DNA from 4 places in the Rhizobium sp. PL01 genome. Region 2 is predicted to be linked to each of the others. Evidence: riboswitches for the same ligand, from Rfam matches in the RefSeq annotation. Region 2 holds a riboswitch; each other region holds the start of a gene.

Region 1 (4,235 bases), on a different contig from region 2:
TTGACCACGGCCAGCGCATCGCTCTCCGTCGTGTCGAACAGGGCGGCCGCCTGCTTGGCATTCATATTTGGCTGCAGGAAGTCATTGGCAAGCCGGATGAAGCCGGAGAGGTCCTGTCGCTCTTCGGTGGCCTCGATGGGGCTGGCATAGATTTCGGGCACCTGAATGATGCCGGCATATTTTGCGCCATCGACGACGACGACCCGTTGCGTTGACCCCAGCGGAAAGTCGCGGCGGAAATCCTCCAGCGATGCCTGGATATCGATCGTGCGGACATCGGTGCGCATCAGACGGCCGACAGTGAGGTTTCTGATCCAGCCGACATCATGGGCGCTGCGGATACTTTCGCCGCGCAGGTGGAAGCGCCATGTGGCGAACGAGTAGCCGAAGGTGGTTCGCACGACCAGCGATGAGGTGATCACGGCTGCAAGAACGAGGACAGTGATCGGAAAGTCGCCGGTGATCTCCAGCGCCAGGAAGGTCATGGTCAGCGGACCGCCGATGACGGCGACCGCCAGCGAGCTCATGCCGACGACGGCATAGATGACCGGTGTCAGCGTCGCGTGGGCAAAGATGTAGGGCGCGGAAAAGGCAAACAGCTTGCCGAGCAGCGCGCCCATGAACAGTGACGCGAAAAACAGGCCGCCGCGAAAACCGGAGCCGATCGATACCGCCGAGGCGAGCGATTTCAGCAGGAACAGGCCGATCAGCATCGGGATTGCCGGCGAACTGGCGAGATTGAGGTGCAGGGCGCCGTGACCGGCTGAAAGCACCTGCGGAGAGACGAGCGCCAAAAGGCCGACGACGATGCCACCGAGCGCGGGGCGTATGGGAGCGGGGATTGAGCTGCGGCGGGCAAGCCCCTCAATCAGCGAGACGCCCTTCATCAAAAGGATGCCCATGCCGGCGCAGAAGCAGCCGAGCAGCAGCGCCGGCAGATAGTCGGCCGGAACGACCGCGCCGAACTGGCCGACATCGATGGTGAAATCGCCAGCATAGAGCCATCGAGCGACGAGGTTGGCAACCAGGGCGGAAACGATGACGGGTGTCAGCGACACGATCGTATAGGTGCCGATGATCAGCTCGAAAGCATAGAAGGCGCCGGTCAGCGGGGCATTAAAAGCGGCAGCAATGGCACCGGCAGCGCCACAACCGACCAGGGTGCGCAGGTCCGAGCGGCGAAGCTGCAGCGAAATGCCAAGCTTGGAGGCAATGCCTGACGCAAGCTGCGTGTAACCGGCCTCAAGCCCGACGGAGGCGCCAAAACCATTGGAGATCAGGTTCTGGACTGCGACGATAATGCTGTCTGTCAGAGAAAGGCGGCCGCCGTGCAGCGCGTTTGCTTCAATCGGGTCGACCATCGGCTTCTTGCGCCACGACGCCAGCAGGATCATCACCAGGCCAAGGATGATGCCGCCGACGACCGGCGCGATCAGTACGGAAATTTCGCCCTGAAGATCGCTCGCGCTCAGGCGCTGGTCATCTGAAATTCCAAAAATCAGGCTGTGCATGCGGCTGGAGATGATGCTCATCGCCGTCACGGCGAGGCCTGACGTGATACCAACAATGACGCCCGCCACCACCAGTCCGAGTTCACTTCGCCGTGCAAAGGCCCGCATCCGCCCGATATCGAAAAGCAGCGAGAGATAGCCGAGCCGCCGCAGGTCGAGTTTCGGTATAATTTTCATCTTCATCGCCTGGCCATCCTGTCTCTGCGCCGTCCTAAAAGGCATGGCATGGGAGATCAAGTGAAGTCTTGCCGAAGCCCGACCTAACCATGGGGCGGGAGATAGTGCCGCAATTGACTTGATCCAGGTGAGCGCCTAATCATCAGCCATTGGATGGTTCCCGGTATGCGGTTGCATGCTGGGAGTAAATGGGAATGCGACGGGCCGGACCCAGACCGGGCGTCCTTATCGCAGCCGACCCCGCGACTGTAGAACGGTCAGGGTTCGCCATCCGGGAAAGCCAAGCCTCCGGACTGTGCGCATTTCGCGGCAGCGGCAAGGATCGGCCCAACCGGAAAAGCCACTGGAGTGGCATCACGATCAGCCGGGGCCGGACGCCTCTAAGTCTACGAATCGTCCACCTCTTCGTGATGTCCGTCGATTGCGACAGCGCAATCTGGCGCAAAACACTCCGGGAAGGCGAGGCGAACCCGTTCGTGCCCCTTGAGGGTGCGTGGCGCCGTGAGCCAGGAGACCTGCCATCCTCAAGGGCCCCATCTTAGCTTGGGGTTCGCCCGATCCAGGGAGAGACACTCCCGATGCCAGCACGGAGGTTGTCATGGCACTATCATCCCGTTCCCGGAACGGCCCATCTTGCGTTGCCGCAAATCCCGGTTTGCGTTGCCCAGGGATTGCACTTTCTGCCGGCTTACGCTGAGGCCTGGATCATTCCATGACATCGATACAGTCAGGCAGCGTGCTGGTTCTGGGCGGCGCGCGTTCCGGTAAATCCGCCTTCGCCGAGAAACTTGTCAAGGCGTCGGCTCTCGACATGCATTACGTCGCGACCGGAAGGGCGTGGGACGGCGAGATGCAGGCAAGGATTAGCGAACATCGCGATCGCCGCGGGGGGGATTGGCAAACCCATGAAGAGCCACTTGACCTTGCCGCCTGCCTGGAGGCGATCGACGCACCCGATCGCATCATTCTGATCGATTGCCTGACCCTGTGGGTCACCAATCTGATGATGGAAGAACGCGATATGGTCGCTGAATTTGAAACACTCGCGGCCTATGTGCCGCAGGCCAAAGCCCGGCTGGTGTTCGTTTCCAACGAGGTCGGGCTGGGCATCGTGCCGGAGAACCGGATGGCGCGCGACTTTCGCGACCATGCGGGCCGGCTGCACCAAATCATTGCGGAGATATCCGCAGACGTCTATTTTATCGCGGCTGGATTGCCGCTGAAAATGAAGGGTTGATCCATGACCACCGAAAAAGCCGCCCACGGTAAGATCCCGGCCACTGTCATCACCGGTTTCCTCGGCGCCGGCAAGACGACGATGATCCGCAACATCCTGCAGAATGCCGGCGGCCGCCGCATTGCGCTGATCATCAACGAGTTTGGTGATCTCGGCGTCGATGGCGATGTCTTGAAGGGCTGCGGCGCAGAAGCCTGCAGCGAGGACGATATCATCGAGCTGACCAATGGCTGCATCTGCTGCACCGTCGCCGACGATTTCATTCCGACCATGACCAAGCTTTTGGAGCGCGAGAACCGCCCGGACCACATTATCATCGAGACATCCGGTCTGGCGCTACCGCAGCCGCTGATTGCTGCCTTCAACTGGCCGGATATCCGCACCCAGGTGACGGTTGATGGTGTCATCACCGTTGTTGACAGCGCCGCCGTTGCCGCCGGACGGTTTGCTGACGATCATGACAAGGTCGATGCGCTGCGCGTCAACGACGACAATCTCGATCATGAAAGCCCGATCGAGGAATTGTTCGAAGACCAGCTGACCGCCGCCGACCTGATCATTCTCAACAAGACGGATCTGCTCGATTCGACCGGCCTTGCCTTTGTCCGCAACGAGGTTTCGTCGCGCACCAGCCGCAAGCCAACGATGATCGAGGCGAAGAACGGCGAGGTTTCCGCTGCCGTGCTGCTCGGCCTTGGTGTCGGTACCGAAAGCGACATCGCCAACCGCAAATCCCATCACGAGATGGAACACGAGGCAGGCGAGGAGCACAGCCATGACGAGTTCGACAGTTTCGTCGTTGAATTGGGCTCGATTGCCGATTCGGCAGCCTTCATCGAAAAGCTGAAGCCGATCATTGCCGAGCATGACGTGCTGCGTCTAAAGGGCTTTGCGGATATTCCCGGCAAGCCGATGCGCCTGCTGATCCAGGGTGTCGGTGCCCGCATCGACCAGTATTTCGACCGCCCCTGGGCTGTAGGCGAAGTGCGCCGCACTCGTCTGGTCGTCATCGGCCTGCATGACATGGACGAAGCAGCCGTACGCGCTGCCATCGCAGCGGCGATTTGAAAATGATGAGCGCGGCATATCTCCCTCTATCCTGCCGGACACTTCCCCTCGAGGGGGAGATGTCACGTCGTGACAGAGAGGGGTATTGCCGCCCTCGAGGAATATCATGCATCTCCTCCTAGCCCAGAAGGGCACGATCACTGACGGCGAGGAAGCGATTGACCTTGGTCAATCGCCAGCCGACATCCTGTTTCTTTCGGCTGCCGATACCGAGCTTTCGTCGATTGCCGGTGCGCAGCGCA
Region 2 (4,235 bases):
AGCTCCATCTTAGACCGGGAGGTCTCGATGGAGATCACGTCGGCATCCATGGCAGCGATGGCCGGCATGATGTCGTTGAACTCCGAGTAGCACATATGCGTATGGATCTGCGTCTCGTCCGGCACGCCGGTCGAGCAAAGATGAAAGCTCTCTACCGCCCAATCGAGATAGGCCTTCCACTCCGCGCGGCGCAGCGGCAGTCCCTCGCGCAGGGCCGCTTCGTCGATCTGGATCATCGCCGCACCTGCTTCGGCGAGATCATGGATCTCGTCGCGAATGGCCAGCGCAATCTGCTTGCAGACCGTGCTGCGGGGAAGATCATCGCGGACGAATGACCAGTTGAGGATCGTCACCGGTCCGGTCAGCATGCCCTTGACGGTCTTGGATGTCAGCGACTGGGCAAATTTCCACCAGGAAACCGTCATCGGTTTCGGGCGCGAAACGTCACCATAGATGATCGGTGGGCGAACATAACGCGAGCCGTAGCTCTGTACCCAGGCATGCTGGGTAAAGGCAAAGCCGCAAAGCTGTTCGCCAAAATACTGCACCATGTCGTTGCGCTCGAACTCGCCATGCACAAGCACGTCGATGCCGATCTCTTCCTGCCAGCGGATCGCCTGCTCTGTCTCACGCTCAAGAAAGGCCTGGTAATCGACATAGGAAAGCGCGCCCTTTGCATGCTGCGAGCGGGCCTTGCGCACATCGGCCGTCTGCGGGAACGAACCGATCGTCGTCGTCGGAAACAGTGGCAAGCGCAATTTCTGCTGCTGCAGCTTCTGCCGCTTCGCAAACGGTGACGTGCGTTTCAGCATGCCGGCATCCACCTGCTTCAAACGGCCTGCAACCAGCGGATCATGCACCTTGACCGAGGTCAAACGCGCATTCGCCGCCGCGATCGATGTTGCAAACACCAGGTTTGCCTGGGCGCTGCCGGTATCGAAGGCCTTTGCCAGCAAGGCGAGTTCGTCAAGTTTCTGGGTTGCGAAGGCAAGCCAGGAGACCAGTTCCGCATCAACCGCCGTTTCAAGGGCAAGATCGATCGGCACGTGCAGCAGGGACGAGGACGGCGCCAGCTGCACCTTGGCATGTCCATGCGCCTCGATCAGCGGCTGGATGCGCTTGAACAGCCCGGCAAGATCAGCGCGCCACACATTGCGTCCGTCGATGATACCGAGGGAAAGGACAAGATCCGCAGGTGCCTTGTCGATCAGAACTGCGACCTGCTGTGGTGCGCGGGCCAGATCGACATGCAAGCCTGCCACCGGCAATTTCAATGCGACCGCGAGATTGTCACCGATCGCGCCAAAATAGGTTGCCAGCATCACCTTGAGGCTGGGAGCCGCAGTGCGAAGCGTCTGATAGGCATGCGCGAAAGCGGCCCGTTCGGCATCGGAAAGGTCGAGTACGAGGCAGGGCTCGTCGACCTGCACCCAGTCGGCGCCGGCCTGCGCAAGCTCTGTCAGCAACTTGGCATAGACCGGCAGCAGCCTGCCGAGAAGGCTGAGCGGCGACATGCCATCCTGTGCTGCCTTGCCGAGTTTCAGGAATGTCAGCGGCCCGAGAATGACTGGACGTGTGTGGATCCCCAGCGCCTTAGCCTCAAGAAAGGCCTCGAGCGGCCGGTTGGCTGTCAGCTCAAATGCCTGATCGACCGTGAATTCCGGAACCATATAGTGATAGTTGGTGTCGAACCACTTGGTCATCTCCAGCGCCGGAACGCCGTGACCATGCTCGGCATGACCGCAGCTCGCATGTCCACCGCCCTGACTGCCACGTGCCATAGCGAAATAGGTATCGAGATCCACCGGACCACCCTTCCAGCCATAGGCAGCGGGAATGGCACCGACCATGACGGCGGTATCGAGAACGTGGTCATAAAGCGAGAAATCATTGGAGGGGATGACGTTGATCCCCTTGTCTTTCTGGAGTGTCCAGTTTTTGGCCCTGAGGCCTTTGGCTGTAGTGAGCAGGTCTTCTACGCCCGATTTTCCGGCCCAGTAGCGTTCCAGCGCAAACTTCAGCTCGCGCTTTGCACCAATTCTGGGAAAGCCCAGATTTGCTGTCGTGATGGTCATTTTCCTTACCCCGATTGTTAAGGGCAAGGCACTGGCGGACGCGTTGCAGATTGAACGGGAGACATGGCCTGCCGTTTCGCAAAGCGGCGCACCGGGACACCCCGCCCGTGGACGTTATCTATCGCGGCAGGTCTCCTGGCTTGCGGGTCATCGTCGCTGTCCGGTCTTCCCAGGGCATTCGCGTCCCAGTGACTTAGTTGAACAGAAACTCGCCGCTTACAGTTGCGGGGGCAGCTCCGGCATGGACACCTTGCGGCATCGCACCGAATTCCCTCTTAGCTCCGGATGCGAACTCCGGAGAACCACGATCCGGCAAACATGCGGCAAATGGATAGTCCCGTCAAGAGACATAAAGAAATGCTTATGTCTTTAAATGAAGCAAGGTGCGTGAGCACGGCAATAGCCATCAAAGCCCGGGACACTGCCCTGGGCCTTCGATATTCCGTCACACGACGAGAGCTGTTGCACGTCGGACTTAATCGCGCGACGGTGGCAATCGTAGCTTGAGTGAGGAGCAGCGCGCTGACGGCTCCGTTCGCGCTACAGTACAATCGGATCGTCGCGATCAAGCGCCGCGCGCAGCCTTTCCGTCAGGGCGTTCGACGGGCTCATCGCAATGCCTCCCTGAACGTCACGGTTTCCGCCGGCGGCAGAGACACGCGGCTATCGGGCGCATCGGCGCCAAACAACGCGTTGTGTAGATGGCTGAGCCCGATCGCCGCCGCACCAACAATGGCCGCGCGGGGCCCGAGCTGGCTCGCCTCGATATCGACGGGATAGGGAAAGCAGGTTGGCAGGAATTTGCGGATGCGCTCGATCAGTTCCGGCCGCAGACCGATCGAGCCACCCATGATGACCTTTTCCGGGTTGGCAATCGCCGCAATGGCACTGATGCCACGGGCCAGATATTTCGCCGTCTCGTCCAGGGTCGCTTTGGCATGCACATCGCCGCTGGCCGCCCGTTCAAAGATGATCGGCACCGCCACCGTCTCGCCGGATGCCGCAGCGTAATGTTCCATGATGCCGATCGAAGCTGTGACCCGCTCGAACGCACCGGTGCGCAGCGATTCCGGATCGAAAGGATCGGCACCGAACGGCAGGAAGCCCAGCTCACCGGCGGCATTCATCGCGCCGCGCACCAATTGGCCGCCGACCATCAAGCCGCCACCGATACCGGTGCCGACCGCGATAAAGGCGAGATTGTCGATTCCCTGCCCCTGTCCCAGCCAATTCTCACCCAGCACCGCCAGATTGACGTCGTTCTCCAGGATCACGTCCATGCCGAGCGCCTTTTCGAAGGCGGCGGCAACGTTCATCGTATCGAAATCGGAGATATTCGGCGCAAGCAGGATGCGACCGGTCTTTGCGTCCGGTGCACCCGGTGCGCCGATGACCGCCATGCGGATGCGCTCGCGCGGAATGTTCAGATGATTTGCCGCCTGTGCGCAGAGTTCGGCGATCTGATCGACAACGAACTGGCCCCCACGCCGATCGGTTGCAACCACTTCCTCGGCAAAAACCTGGCAGGCCAGATCGGCAATCGCCAAACGGATCTTCGTGCCGCCGAGATCGACAGCGGCAATATAGGCAGCATTCGGCACGAGTTCATAGGTCACCGCCGTGCGCCCGACATGGCCGCTGGTGCGGCCGGTTTCGCGCACCCAGTCATCCAGCTCCAGTTGGCGGACGATTTCGGAAATGGTCTGCTTGGAGAGCCCCGTCTGCTTTGAAATCGAGGCGCGGGAGATCGGTCCGTTCTGGATGATCGCCTCCATCACGGCCCTTTGGGAAAACTTCCGGGAGATGCGCAGGGTTTCGCTCACAGATATCTCAATTAATTCGTTCTATCACCGATCTAATAGTTTGGATAGAATATGAGTCAACTGTAAAATGAAGTGACAGTCAGGACGAGACAGTTTTCGCCGCCGGAGCAATCATCGCGCCGCGGCATCGGAGGGCCGTTTTTCAGCGCCCACGCACTTGAAATCTGATTCTGGAGGACGCGTTACACGCTAGCCGTGGTTCATGCATAACGTGCGAACGAAGTCGTATAATATTGAATTACATGTAAAATATCAGGCGACGGCACTATATCCCAGCCGTCGCGCATCACGCTCCAATTCGGCGAGCGGCTCATAGTCAGTGTCGGAGAGAACGGCA
Region 3 (4,235 bases), on a different contig from region 2:
GGACATGACCTGTTCGAATGTCACCGAGCTGCGGCCGACCTTGACCACGCGAGAGCGGATCGTCAGCAGCGCGCCAGCCTTGGTTTCGTGCTTGTATTCGACTTCGGAACGAACATCGGCCCAGCCGCGGCTTGTATCGGCGAGAGCTTCGGTTCCGGCGATATGACCAAGAAGCTGGAAGCTCGCATCGTCGAACATCGCGGCATAGTGACGGACGTTCATATGCCCCATGACATCGCACATCCACGGATGGGCAACGCCGACATAGGTGACAAGCGATCGATCCGGCATATTTTCCTCCGCGCGTCTCACCGAACGACAAGTTCCCTGCCGTTGGTGCGGCGGAGGCTTAGCGTAAGCGTTGGGGTCCCGCAACACGGGCTCGCACGAACATGGCCGCTGCGCGTGTCCGTTCGGACAGCAGCCCAGCGGCCGGTCTTGTGAGATCGGATCAGCGAGGCATCGACCTAAGAAACCGCCTTTTCACATTTTGGCAAAGTTGGTAATCCCGTAAGTGAGGCCGGCGCCGGTTTGAATTGACAACGTCCCACCACTGGCGCCAACCCAGGCAGCATCGATGTTCAGCGTCGGGGAGCTGATGCGCACCGTATTGGCGGTTGGCCAAGCAAACACAGTGGCGGAATACGGAAGGGAAAAGCTGCCATTAGGGTAGCTAGAGACAACCTTGCAAGGCTTGTCGAGAATATCTGGCCCATGCGGGATGTTGGCGTTCAGCGTGATGTTGCAATAGGTTGCCATATTGAAACTTCCATTGGTTTATGCCGCTTAAAAGCGAACCTGGTAAATTCTGCGGTTTGAAAGTGTTTCGTTACGGACCATCAACAGCCAGGCCGCGACACATGGGGCAAGGAGGCACGTTTGCGCATCGCCATGGCCTGCTTAAGCCGAATGCCGCGATCTCTGTCGATTTGGGACTGGTCCATTGATCTACCTCTAGAATCAATCAGAAGTAGATAGGAATAAAATTCCTATGTGTAGGAAATATTTCCTTTTGCGTTAAATTCCCCGAAGCTTCACAGCGGCAGTATGCGGCATGGAACTCAAATCTGTTTTCGGCAATGCGGGAACATGATCACACCCCGCCCCTTGAACGCCAGAGAAGCAGAGACGAGATGATCGTGGCGGGAGGTGACCACCGCCAGTCCGCAGGAGAGTGAACCGCCGAAACATGGCGGGCATCGGCGTCAGTGAACGCGGATGGGGCAAGGCCAAGGCTTTCAGCGAGCACAATGGCGGCAGCGCCCCGGAAATAGCGACAGTTATTTGACCGAATCGTTTGAGCGCAAAAGGCGATGACCATAACAGGGCAGGCGGTGACCTTGCACGACGGTGCTATCGGCCGACCACTGACTTCGCCCAGCACCGAGCGTCACGGCAGGGGGAACCCGAGTCTTCCAAATCAAATCATTGAAAAACAAGACGAGGCGCGCCCGGATGCCGGACACGCCTTGGACTAGAAAGCCCAATCTCGTCAGAAACCGCTGATATTAGCGGGTCATTGGCTTCTTCTTCGGCGCAGGCAGAAGGCCTTCGCGCTGAAGCTGCTTGCGCGCGTTCTTCCGCTGACGGCTGATTGCCTCAGCCTTCTGGCGCGCCTTTTTGACGGACGGCTTCTCGTATGCTTCCCGCATACGCATTTCACGGAAGACACCTTCGCGCTGAAGCTTCTTCTTCAACACTCGGAGAGCCTGATCGACGTTGTTATCGCGAACCAATACTTGCATGTGAATCTTTCAAAGTCTGATGTTCACTAAAGAGATGGCAGGGGCAGTAGAGCAATTTACGAACCAAATCCAGAGCGTAGGGCAAAATTTCTCACATAATTCGCATAGACTTTTGCGCATGCCCTCAAACTTTAGCAGGAACGCCCTTCATCAATCTGACAATTTTCGGCCGGAAACGTTGAAGAACAGGCCAAAACACCCCACAGCCAAGGCCACTATTGGCCGCTCTTACCCTCCGGCCTCGTTGTCGCTGAACTCAGCATCAGCCATGGGTAATGGCAATCGCCCGTCCAATCGTTGCGATCCACACGACAAGGGCAAAGATCGCGACGCTTCGTTCCGGGTGTTCAGCGAGATTGAGAAAATGCATTTTACGCTCCGACACAGTTGATGGAACCTAATTATGCTCAACCTGCCGGGCCGGCGGTTACCGCGGGAACAGACATTTTCTCCACCACATCGTGCAAGGGGATACACTCGGGAGTGTTTTCACCAAGGGTGATCGGGCCCAGTGAGATCGTCCAAATTGTGGGCGCTACTCACAACAGTTGGCAACTGCGGCACTTGACCAATATCATGTAACTGAATAACATTACAGTCGTAACGAGGATATTGAAAGATCGGTATCCGGCGTTGTTTGGTCGGTGGAATCATGCGAAATGTCGTGTTGATGGTGCTGCTTCCAGGTGACCCTGGAGCGGCTGAAAAGGGAACACGGTGAGGATGACCCATCAGGGGCCAAAACCGTGGCTGCCCCCGCAACTGTAAGCGGAGAGTGCATTCACAACATCCCACTGGCCAAAAGCCGGGAAGGGGTGGATGCGCACTGACCCGCGAGCCAGGAGACCTGCCATCATCGATGATCAACTGCAACGGACGGGGTGTTCCGATGGAAAAAATCTGGCTTGAAAGCAGCGCTGTTGCGCGCCTGCAGTTTATCGCCATGTGGACTCCGGACGTCGCCACCGGGGGTAAAACATGGCGCATCATCCACAGCACATCATAACCGTCTGCACCGATTGCCGGATCACCGGAACCGCGTGCCGCCCGGGACTGGAACTGCTCGCCCGCCTCAACAACAGCCTGTCGCGCCTAGGTGTTGGCAGTGGGTCCGACTTCTCTATCGAGGGTACCGTCTGCATGGCAGGTTGCCGGCGGCCCTGCACGATCGCGTTCCAGGCCAGCGGCAAGGCAACCTATCTGTTTGGTGATATCGCACCGGATACGGATATCGGCGCGCTGGTGGATTTCGCCACGACCTATGCCGAACGGCCGGATGGCCTGACACGCGAAGCCGAACGCCCTCGCGGTCTCGGTGGCAAGACCATTGCCCGCATTCCGGCCGCCTTCCTTGTTTCGGAACATAGCGGGGAGCGCGTTCAATGAAAACCGTGATCCCGGGAGACAATCGATGAGCTGCGACGGGCGGGGTGCCAGCCTGAACGTCTTGAACGTGAGTTGGGGGCCAAAAACCAATCTGTTCCTCGTTCGCGACGTCAGCTTTTCCCTGGAGGCTGGCAACCGGCTTGCCATCGTCGGGCCGAATGGTGCTGGCAAGACATCGCTGCTGCGCTGCCTCTATCGTGGCGTGACACCACTGGAAGGCCGCGTCGAAATCGACGGCGAGGATATGCGCACGCTTTCCGCCCAGGCTGCGGCCCGTCGAGTTGCCGTCGTGCTGCAGGAGATGCCGGCCGATTTCCCGTTCACCGTCCTTGATGTGGTGATGATGGGCCGGATTCCAAGGCGCCAAGGCCTGACAGGCTGGACGGACAATGATCGAGCGCAGGTCGCCCATTGCCTCGAACATCTCGATCTCGTCCCTATGGCCAATCGCCAGTTCGCGACGCTGTCGGGCGGCGAGAAGCAGCGGGTACTGGTTGCCCGCGCACTGGCGCAGGAGCCGGACATCATCATTCTCGACGAACCGACCAACCATCTCGATATCCGCCACCAGCTGGAAATTCTCCATCTGCTGGCCGGGCTGAAGCTAACCATCGTCACGACGCTGCATGATATCAACCTGGCCGGTGCGTTTGCCACCCATGTGGCGCTGATGCGCGATGGCCGGATGGTCGGTTTCGGCCTCCCGAACGAAGTACTGACAACCCACGCAATTTCGACCACCTTCGGCGTAACGGCCCTTTCTCACCCCGCACAGGGCAATGCCGCCGCGCGTTTTTCATTTTCCCTCAAGACCGCCTGAACCGAAAGGACCAATCATGCCCTCTTTCCGCCTGCTCGCCTCCGCTGCGGGTTTCCTCGCCACGGCATTCATCGCCATGCCGGCGTTTGCCTATCCGGTCACCGTCAAGAGCTGCAACCGCGACGTCACCTTCGATAGCGCTCCGCAGCGGGCGATTTCCAACGATGTCAATCTCACCGAGATGATGCTGGCTCTGCAACTGCAGGACCACATGGTTGGCTATACCGGCATTTCCGGCTGGAAGACGCTGGATGAAAAGCTGCGCGAAGGGGTCAAGGAACTCC
Region 4 (4,235 bases), on a different contig from region 2:
CAACGCGGGCGAGGAGCGGGAAGTGGTGCGGCTCTTGGCACTTTTGCGCTCGGCTTTGCGCGGCACGCATTTCAAGCACCCAAAGACCGGGCGCGATCTTGGCTGCGTGACGCTTTCGGTGGGCATATGCATGTCGGATGACGCCAGCAACGCCTTCGATCTCGTCGGCACGGCGGAAAAGGCACTCGCCAGGGCGCAGGGCAAGGGCGGAGACCAGACGGTCGTCCACGGCGCCGAAAGCGAGCAGCCGCCCGGGCGCGACTGGCTGATCTACAAGCAGTGATCAGAGGCTGCCGATGATCTTGCGAAGCTCTGAGTTGCGGGCGCCGAGCAGAAGCACGTTTTTCAGCGCTTCCTTGGGATCGCGGGTGCGAAACAACAGGCCGTTGTCGTGCACCGCACGATTGACGGTCAGTTTTCCGGCCTCGGCGTCCATCTCCGTGGCGACAGCGAAATACATCCGCGCGTAACCGATCTTGATCTTCTCGAAAAAATGCTGGTCGTCGCCGATATCAGAGAAGAAATTGGCAATGTAGAACGACCAGCGGACATCCTCGAATTTGGCGAATTTCGTCCGCGCTGCCGTCACATGGCAATAGCCGAGATGCGGGCTATCGGCGAGCGTGCGGTGAAAAAGCAGTTTGGGAAAACGGATCGAACGGTGGAAACTGTTGATCCGGTCATGCGTCACGCTCCCGGCGACTTCGAGCTTCTTGCCGGTGCGGGTGGCAACTTCCTGATGGGTCAGATAGCGTTTTTCAACGGCGCTCCATTCCTGCTGGTGCCGGTTGATCCGTCCTGTCCGCAGGAATTCGGTATAGATCGCCGCCTTCGGCAAGGGAGCCGGTTTCTTGACCACGGCAGAATCGAAATATCTCAAGTTTGACATCGGCCTGTACCAGAATGCGACGGAATGCGGACAAGGCATTGCCGGGGCGTAAACGCTTGATCGGAAGAGGCTACATTGTCAGGGTTAACGCAGTCTTTCGTCACGCTACCCGCGTGCCATGGTACGGGGCTTGCGCGCGACGTCGGCAGGGGCGCCGCTGGCGGCGTTGAATGTCGCAATGAGGGGCCGTTTGTGCCAATTGAAACGGCGTTTGGCCGAAAAGGCGCCATTTGCCGAATATTCGGCGGATGACATTGTTTCTGCTTATAAAATAGCCAGACCCCAGCGTTGTTTCACGCAATATTTTCCGTGTCGTCTTTCTGGAATCGGATGTCGTTAATTGGCGGCTATATTACCGGAAGTGAGGATTAGATGAAGACACTCAAGGTGCCGCCTTTATAGGGAGGGTGGAGAATTGGGAAGCCGGTCGAAATCCGGCGCTGCCCCCGCAACGGTGGTGGAGCGAAACCTCGGCAAAAGGCCACTGGAGAAATCCGGGAAGGCGCCGGGATCGTCCGCAAGGACAGCTCCAGAGCCCGGAAACCAGCCTTGTAGCGAAATTGATATCTGGGTTGCGGCGGGCAGCCGGAAGGAGAACCACGATAATCACGCGCTCTCCCGGCGCGGCGGTGGTTCCTTTCCTGCCTGCAGCACCCTTCAAAAAGGTTGGCGAGCACAAGGAAATGACCATGGATCTCCGCAGTGAAGTCCTTCGCAAATTGAAAAACCGGCGCGATACGCACAGCCTGGAGCAGGCTTTCTATACCGATCCCGATCTCTACAAGCTCGATATGACTGAGATCTGGTACAAGGACTGGCTGTTCATCGGCCATGACTGCGAAATCCCGAAGTCCGGCAATTATTTCACCGTACAGGTTGGCGAATATCCGGTCGTGGTCGTCCGCGATCGCACCGGCACTGTCCGCGCCTTGCACAATTCCTGCCGCCATCGTGGCTCGCGTGTCTGTGCTGGCGCCAAGGGTTCGTCCGCCAAGCTTGTCTGTCCCTATCACCAGTGGACCTATGAGCTCGACGGCAAGCTGCTGTTTGCCCGCCAGATGGGCGAGGATTTCGACAAGAACCAGCATGGCCTGAAACCGATCCATTGCGAAACCATCGGCGGTTACATCTTTATCTGCCTCGCCGAAGAGGCGATGGATTTCCAGCCGGTGCGCGACATGGTCTCGTCCTATGTCACGCCGCACAATCTCAAGGACACCAAGGTCGCGTTTGAAAGCACGATCATCGAGAAAGGCAACTGGAAGCTCGTCTGGGAAAACAACCGCGAGTGCTATCACTGCGCCGCAAATCACCCGGAACTCTGCCGCACCTACCCGGAAGCGCCGACGGCAACCGGCGTGCAGGGCGCCAAGGACGATCCGGTCATCGCCGCTCACTGGGAACATTGCGAATCGTCCGGCCTGCCGAGCGAGTTCAAGATGGATCCATCCGGCCAGTTCCGTGTTGCCCGCATGCCGTTGATCGAGGGTGCCGAAAGCTACACGATGTCGGGAAAGCGCGCCGTCAAGCGCCAACTCTCCAACGATGTCAGCCAGAGCCATATCGGCACGCTGTTGCTGTTCCATTATCCGAGTACCTGGAACCACGTGCTGGCCGATCACGCCATCACCTTCCGCGTCCTGCCGCTCGGCCCGGAACTCACCCAGGTCACCACCAAATGGCTGGTGCACAAGGACGCGGTCGAAGGCGTCGATTATAACCTCGAGGAACTGACCCACGTCTGGACCGAGACCAACGATCAGGACCGCCAGATCGTCGAGGAAAATGCCTTTGGCATCCGCTCGCCTGCCTACCAGCCCGGCCCCTATTCGCCGGAACACGAGGGTGGCGTGATGCAGTTCGTCGAATGGTACACAAACTTCCTGGCGGATCGCCTGAAGGGCAGCTCGATCTCCACTCCTCTGGTTCGGGTCGCCTGACATGACGATTGCCTCATCCTTCCGGCACTTCGACGAGTTGCAGCCGTTCAATGACCGGCAGCAATTGCTGGAGTGCATTTCCGTCACCGCCGAAGGGCCGGATGTGATGACATTCGGCTTCAAGGCCGACAAGGACAGCTGGTTCCGATATCTGCCGGGCCAGTTCGTCACACTCGAGCTACCGGTGACGCCAGACGATCCGGTGATGCGCACCTACACATTGTCCTCGACGCCGTCGCGGCCGTTTTCCGTGGCCGTCACCGTTAAGGCCCAGGCGTCGAGCATCGGCACGCGCTGGATGTTTGATAACCTGAAACCGGGCATGAAACTCAAAGCCTTCGGTCCGCTCGGCGACTTCTCGTTCGTGCGCCATCCCGGTGCAAAATACCTCTTCATCTCCGCCGGGTCCGGCATCACGCCGATGATGTCGATGACCCGCTGGATGGCCGATTGCGCCCCGCAGACTGACGTCTCCTTCCTCTCCTGCGCCCGCCAGCCGGACGATCTGCTGTTCCGCGACGAACTGGAAAACATCTCGCGCAACATGCCGAACCTCAATCTCGGCTTCATCGTCGAGACCCATGCACCGCGCCATAGCTGGCACGGGCTGCGTGGCCGCATCGAGACGTCCAAGCTGGCGCTGCTGGCGCCGGATTTCCGCGAACGCACCGTGTTCTGCTGCGGCCCGGAACCGTTCATGCGCGGCGTCAAATCCATGCTCGAGAGTGTCGGTTTCGACATGAACCGCTATCATGAAGAGAGTTTTCAGCCGGCCAACGCGCCGGATCCGGCAGAGCTTGCCATTCGCGCCGGAGCGGGGGAGGTGGACGCAGCAGCAGTCTCCACCATCACCTTCACCATGGCCGGCAAGGACGCCAAGTGTCAGCCCGGCCAGACCATCCTGCAGACGGCACGCTCGGCCGGCGTCCGCATCGGCGCTGCCTGCGAGGGCGGGTTATGCGGCACCTGCCGGGTGATGAAGATTTCAGGAGAGGTCGAGATGAACCACAATGGTGGCATCCTCGACGACGAAATCGATGAGGGCTATATCCTCGCCTGCTGTTCGCGCCCGATCGGGGATGTGCAAATCGAGGCGTGACGTGCTGGAACTGCCGAGCGGCTGATAAGCCGCCCGGCATGGCCGCCCACCGCCCAGCAGCCGGGCCAAGACTGATCACCATCAAGGGGTGTTTGAAGCTGGAAAGCCTCGCGTAAGTTGCATTGGTTAATTTCAGAGGGCAATCGATACGGGACGTGACATATGCGAACCAAAGATCTGACCTATGAACTTCTCCAGGCCTCGAAGATGAGCGCCGAACGTAGCGACAAAAGGATGCTTGTGTTCCTCATCGAGATGGCACTTCTGGAAGCTGAATTGTCCATGCCCTCGACCCTGGATATCAAGC

Evidence for each region. A riboswitch is a leader RNA that binds a small molecule or an ion and turns the genes downstream of it on or off. The one in region 2 is predicted to bind cobalamin.
Region 1: linked by a shared signal. The riboswitch ahead of cobU (bifunctional adenosylcobinamide kinase/adenosylcobinamide-phosphate guanylyltransferase) and the one ahead of metE (5-methyltetrahydropteroyltriglutamate--homocysteine S-methyltransferase) in region 2 are both predicted to bind cobalamin.
Region 3: linked by a shared signal. The riboswitch ahead of R6X40_RS24760 (DUF1636 domain-containing protein) and the one ahead of metE (5-methyltetrahydropteroyltriglutamate--homocysteine S-methyltransferase) in region 2 are both predicted to bind cobalamin.
Region 4: linked by a shared signal. The riboswitch ahead of R6X40_RS08870 (aromatic ring-hydroxylating dioxygenase subunit alpha) and the one ahead of metE (5-methyltetrahydropteroyltriglutamate--homocysteine S-methyltransferase) in region 2 are both predicted to bind cobalamin.

What each region holds. Positions count from the first base shown of each region.
Region 1 is NZ_JAWQUM010000001.1:896,727-900,961, forward strand. It holds gene R6X40_RS04130 (chloride channel protein) at 1-1,682, opposite strand, end outside; cobalamin riboswitch at 1,826-2,226, shown strand; gene cobU (bifunctional adenosylcobinamide kinase/adenosylcobinamide-phosphate guanylyltransferase) at 2,401-2,925, shown strand; gene cobW (cobalamin biosynthesis protein CobW) at 2,929-3,993, shown strand; gene cobN (cobaltochelatase subunit CobN) at 4,100-4,235, shown strand, end outside.
Region 2 is NZ_JAWQUM010000008.1:128,238-132,472, forward strand. It holds gene metE (5-methyltetrahydropteroyltriglutamate--homocysteine S-methyltransferase) at 1-2,075, opposite strand, end outside; cobalamin riboswitch at 2,183-2,397, opposite strand; gene R6X40_RS19255 (ROK family transcriptional regulator) at 2,684-3,898, opposite strand; gene R6X40_RS19260 (phosphate/phosphite/phosphonate ABC transporter substrate-binding protein) at 4,151-4,235, opposite strand, start outside.
Region 3 is NZ_JAWQUM010000012.1:18,702-22,936, forward strand. It holds gene R6X40_RS24745 (acyl-CoA thioesterase) at 1-291, opposite strand, end outside; gene R6X40_RS24750 (hypothetical protein) at 484-759, opposite strand; gene rpsU (30S ribosomal protein S21) at 1,509-1,745, opposite strand; cobalamin riboswitch at 2,400-2,615, shown strand; gene R6X40_RS24760 (DUF1636 domain-containing protein) at 2,724-3,131, shown strand; gene R6X40_RS24765 (ABC transporter ATP-binding protein) at 3,157-3,951, shown strand; gene R6X40_RS24770 (ABC transporter substrate-binding protein) at 3,968-4,235, shown strand, end outside.
Region 4 is NZ_JAWQUM010000003.1:235,413-239,647, forward strand. It holds gene R6X40_RS08860 (diguanylate cyclase domain-containing protein) at 1-283, shown strand, start outside; gene R6X40_RS08865 (DUF6656 family protein) at 284-889, opposite strand; cobalamin riboswitch at 1,258-1,456, shown strand; gene R6X40_RS08870 (aromatic ring-hydroxylating dioxygenase subunit alpha) at 1,579-2,829, shown strand; gene R6X40_RS08875 (hybrid-cluster NAD(P)-dependent oxidoreductase) at 2,831-3,928, shown strand; gene R6X40_RS08880 (hypothetical protein) at 4,091-4,235, shown strand, end outside.